Regions from separate parts of the Micromonospora sp. NRRL B-16802 genome, predicted to be linked through region 2. Evidence: predicted binding sites of a transcription regulator. Region 2 holds the regulator's gene; the other holds the start of a gene.

Region 1 (2,395 bases), on a different contig from region 2:
TGCGCCGGCCGGCATTGATGTACGGATCCAGAGCCTTGCGCAGGACGCCGGCATTCTCGTCCGAGACGTCGATCGTGTAGGCCGCGCCGTCGAGGCTGAACTCGACGGTCCGGTCGGCCTTCCCGCCGTCGAGGTCGTCCGTCAGCACCGTGATTACTTTTCTCGCCATTGCCAATTACTCCCTGTGTGTGGCGGGATGTGCCCAAAGTCTGACCTATCATCCGGGGAAACCGCAACAATATGCGTCCCATTCATTTCGGCGCGTCGCGATTGGGGGACGCGCAAAACCGGGAACAGCTGCTGAATCAGCTGCGCTGGCGCAATGTCATTCGGTGAGGAGACCGGTCTGACCGGCGACGGCAGCGGCCTCCGCCCGGTTCGACACCCGCAGCTTACGCAGCAGCCCGGCGGTCATCCGTTTCACCGTCCGCTCCGACACGTGCAGTTCCTCGGCGACGTCGAGGGTGTTGCGTCCGGCGGCGATCACCCGCAGCAGTCGGCATTCCTCACTGTCCAGGTCGATGGGCGCGGGCCGGGTGGGTCGCAGCAGCGCGCGCAACAGGTCGGCCGGCAGCACCGCCCATCCGTCGAGGATGCCCAGCAGTGGGGGCAGTAGCTCCTCCGGCTCGCTGGTCTTCGGCAGGAACCCCTCGGCGCCGGCCCGCAGCGCCTCCAGCGCGGGCGCGGGGTCGGTGGAACCGGACATCGCGACCACCCGTACCCGGGGGGTGGTCCGGCGGATCGCGGCGATCGCCCGGATGCCGCCGGACGGCGGCATGTGCAGGTCGACGAGCGCCAGGTCGGGGCGGCAGCAGCTGACCAGTGCGGCGGCACCGGCGGCGTCACCTGTCGATGCGATCACCTCGGCGCGGCCGTCGGTCGTCGCCGGGATCCGGGCCCACGCCGGACGGCAAGGGCGAGTTCCGGTACGACGACAACCCCGTCGCGAACGGGTGTCAGCCCGCGTCCGGAGTGGCGCCGGCAGTGGTCTGGGTCACATGACGGAACAAGGGGAACGCTTTGTTACTTGAGTGGTACACGCTCAAGTCAACGCGATAGCAGGTGTTCGATGGCAACTCTTCCGGTACTTCCCCTGACCGACGCCGTTCTCCTTCCCGGCATGGTCATCCCGGTGACCCTCGACCCGACCACCCAGGCCGCCATCGACGCGGCGCGGGCGACCGGCGACCGCAAGCTGCTGGCCGTGCCGCGCATCGACGGCGAGTACGGCCCCGTCGGCGTGGTCGCCACCATCGAGAAGGTCGGCAGGCTGCCCGAGGGTGAGCCCGCCGCCGTCATCCGTGGCCTGTCCCGGGCCCGCATCGGCTCCGGTGTGCCCGGTCCCGGCGCGGCGCTCTGGGTCGAGGCGACCGAACTCGACGAGCCGGCACCCGCCGGCCGGGCCCGGGAACTCGCCCGCGAGTACCGCGCCCTGGTGACCTCGGTGCTCCAGCAGCGGGGCGCCTGGCAGGTCATCGACGCTGTGGAGCGGATGACCGACCTCTCCGAGCTGGCCGACTCGGCCGGGTACGCGCCCTGGCTGACACTGGACCAGAAGAACGAACTGCTCGCCGCGCCGGACGTCACCGCCCGGCTGGAACTGCTTGTCGGCTGGGTGAAGGACTACCTGGCCGAGCAGGAGGTCACCGAGCAGATCAACAGTGACGTCCGAGAGGGGCTGGAGAAGTCGCAGCGGGAGTTCCTGCTGCGCCAGCAACTCGCCGCGATCCGCAAGGAACTGGGCGAGGACGAGCCCGACGGTTCGGCCGACTACAGGTCCCGCGTCGAGAGCGCAGACCTGCCGGAGAAGGTCCGCGAGGCCGCTCTGCGCGAGGTGGGCAAGCTGGAGCGGTCCAGTGACGCCTCCCCGGAGGCCGGCTGGATCCGTACCTGGCTGGACACCGTTCTCGAAATGCCGTGGGGCACGCGTACCCAGGACAACACCGACCTGGCCGCGGCCCGGGAGGTGCTCGACGCCGACCACGCAGGCCTCGCCGACGTGAAGGACCGCATCCTGGAGTACCTCGCGGTGCGCAACCGCCGGGCCGAGCGCAACCTCGGCGTGGTCGGCGGGCGCGGCTCCGGCGCGGTGCTGGCTCTCGCCGGCCCTCCCGGTGTCGGCAAGACCAGCCTCGGCGAGTCCGTGGCCCGGGCGCTCGGGCGGAACTTCGTCCGGGTCTCCCTCGGCGGCGTGCGCGACGAGGCCGAGATCCGCGGTCACCGCCGCACGTACGTCGGTGCGCTGCCCGGTCGGATCGTCCGCGCGCTGCGGGAGGCCGGTTCGATGAACCCGGTCGTGCTCCTCGACGAGGTGGACAAGCTGGCCGCCGGCTATGCCGGTGACCCGGCCGCCGCCCTGCTGGAGGTCCTCGACCCGGCGCAGAACCACACCTTC
Region 2 (2,395 bases):
CTGCCACGGCAACGGTGCCAAGCCCGGCACCCAGCCGCGTACCTGCCCGGTGTGCCACGGCGCTGGCGTGACGACTCGGGACCAGGGGTCGTTCAGCTTCTCCGAGCCGTGCCGCAACTGTCAGGGCGTCGGCACGGTCGTGGAGGAGAAGTGCCCGGAGTGCCACGGCAGCGGCGGTGTCACAAAGACCCGCACGCTTAACGTGCGCTTCCCTGCCGGAGTGGCCGACGGCCAGCGCATCCGGCTTGCCGGGCGCGGTGAGCCAGGTGAGCGCGGCGGACCGGCTGGTGACCTGTTCGTGCACGTCAAGGTTCGACCGGACGAGCTGTTCGGGCGTACCGGAGACGACCTGACTCTGACCGTGCCGGTGACCTTCGCGGAGGCCGTGCTGGGCACGGACCTGCGGGTGCCCACGCTCGACGGTGCGGTGACCCTGCGGGTTCCGCCGGGTACGCCCAGCGGGCGGGTGCTGCGGGCCCGGGGCAAGGGTGTGGTCCGCCGTGACGGGCAGGCCGGCGACCTGCTGGTCACGCTGGAGGTGGTGGTGCCGGCCCGCCTGTCCGACGAGGCGCGCACGGCACTTGAGGCGTTCGCCGAGCAGAGTCCGGCGGCGGCGCGGGAACATCTCGACGCCCGGGTGCGTCGGGTCAGTTAGTCCGGTGGGATGGACGCGGAGGTGAGCGGGATGTCGGGCGAGTTCCTCGGTTCGGGTGACCCGGCCTACGAGGCCAAGGTGCTCATGATCTCGGTCGCGGCACGGATGGCGGGGATGCACCCACAGACCCTGCGCCAGTACGACCGGCTGGGGCTGGTGCAGCCGGGCCGGGCCGCTGGCGGCGGACGCCGGTACAGCGTTCGGGACGTGGTGCTGTTGCGCGAGGTGCAGCGGCTCAGTCAGGACGACGGGATCAACCTTGCCGGCGTCAAGCGGATCATCGGGCTGGAACGGCTGCTGGAGCAGGCGCAGCAGCGGGTGGCCCGGCTGGAGGCGGAGTTGGACGCCGCGTACCGCCGGGTGGCCGAGCTGGAGTCGCTGGCCCGCTTCCCGGGCCGTGACCTGGTGCCGACCAACCGCACGTCCACGGCGCTTGTGGTGTGGCGTCCCCGCCGTACGCCGGACCGCTGACCCGTAGCTCACCTTCGTCGTTCCCGGCTCCCGGCCCGTGTCGATTTTTCGGCGCGGGCCGGACCCTTTCCGTTAGCCTGTCAATACGGGTCCTACCGCCTCAATTCGGGCCTATCGGCGCGATGAGGGGAGAACGATGGCGGGGCCGACGAAGAAGCTGGCGGAGCAGACGGAAGACCGGTTGGAACAGTTGGCCGACACCGTCCGCGCGAAGTTCGACAAGGTGACCGAGGGCAGCTTCCGGGACCGGATCGTCGAAGGGCGGTTCGCCGACCACGGTGACCGCGCCGACGAGGCCGACCACGGCGAGCGCGCTGACCACGGCGAGCGCACTGACCACGGTGGCCGCGCTGACTCCGGCGACCGTGTTCGGCCTGAACCCGGCCGGAAGCACGACTGACCGGTAACGATGTGCGGGCCGGGACCCACGGGGGGTCCCGGCCCGTCGCTCATCGCCTGTTCGGCCGGCGGTCGCGCCTCGTCCGAGTTCCAGGGCGTGGGGCCGGACTGTCAGCCGAGGCGGCGGTTCTCGCGGACCAGGCCGCCTTCGCACCAGTCCCGGTAGACGAACAGGTCCGGTCGGGCGAGGAGTACCCGGCCGTTGTGCGCCCAGATTCTCATCAACTCGTCGCCGTCGCGTTCGGCCTGCTCGACCAGCTTGCGGAAGCGCCGCTTGGGGTGGGCGCGGAATTTCGTCCGGATGCCGTCGGCGGCGTAGATGTAGAGGCAGTGCAGCGCGAAGCGTCGAGCCGGGCAGGTCGGGTCCATGGCCAGGTCGAAGAGCGTCAGCACCAGCCGGTCGCCGGAGACGAGGAGGTCCCAGTCGGGCGGCATGGAAGCAAGCGGCACCGAATCGGGCTGGAATGCCCAGGCTCGCAACTCCGCCGGAGTCGGATCGACGGGGTTGGCAAAGCCGTGGAACGTCGACTCCTGCACGCTCACCGGCCAACCTTCCGCTCTCGCCCGCGTCGGCACTGGCCACCTGCGGACCGTGGCTGCTGGGGCGAAACGGTAACCTGCCCGCCGGTTGCTGCGGTAGTACCCGCAGGGGCGCAATTCGGCAACCGTTGGCTGTGCTGGTCTGAACGGAAGATCCGCTGACCGTCGCCGCCGCTGTCGTGCTTGTCGACGGCACGACAGCGGCGGCGGCGAGGTCAGTCGGGGACGGGGATCGGCGCGCTTCGTTGGATGAGCGCGCGGCTGCGTAGCCACCGTTTGAACCACTGGAAGTCCGGCAGTCGGGCCAGCATCGGACCGGTCACCACGGTG

What was found. The regulator HspR, encoded in region 2, represses chaperone genes until heat shock. The targets are predictions, from matches to a motif close to TTGAGTNNNNNNNACTCAA.
Region 1: a site for HspR is predicted at 1,028-1,046, ahead of lon (endopeptidase La). Genes of this name have one in related genera too.

Annotation. Positions count from the first base shown of each region.
Region 1 is NZ_LGEB01000097.1:249,155-251,549, forward strand. Features, by position in the region: gene ADK66_RS26615 (Lsr2 family protein) at 1-169, opposite strand, end outside; gene ADK66_RS26620 (response regulator transcription factor) at 326-862, opposite strand; gene lon (endopeptidase La) at 1,070-2,395, shown strand, end outside.
Region 2 is NZ_LGEB01000001.1:364,949-367,343, forward strand. Features, by position in the region: gene dnaJ (molecular chaperone DnaJ) at 1-655, shown strand, start outside; gene ADK66_RS01720 (heat shock protein transcriptional repressor HspR) at 686-1,126, shown strand; gene ADK66_RS01725 (hypothetical protein) at 1,263-1,526, shown strand; gene ADK66_RS01730 (hypothetical protein) at 1,637-2,068, opposite strand; gene ADK66_RS01735 (cation:proton antiporter) at 2,281-2,395, opposite strand, start outside.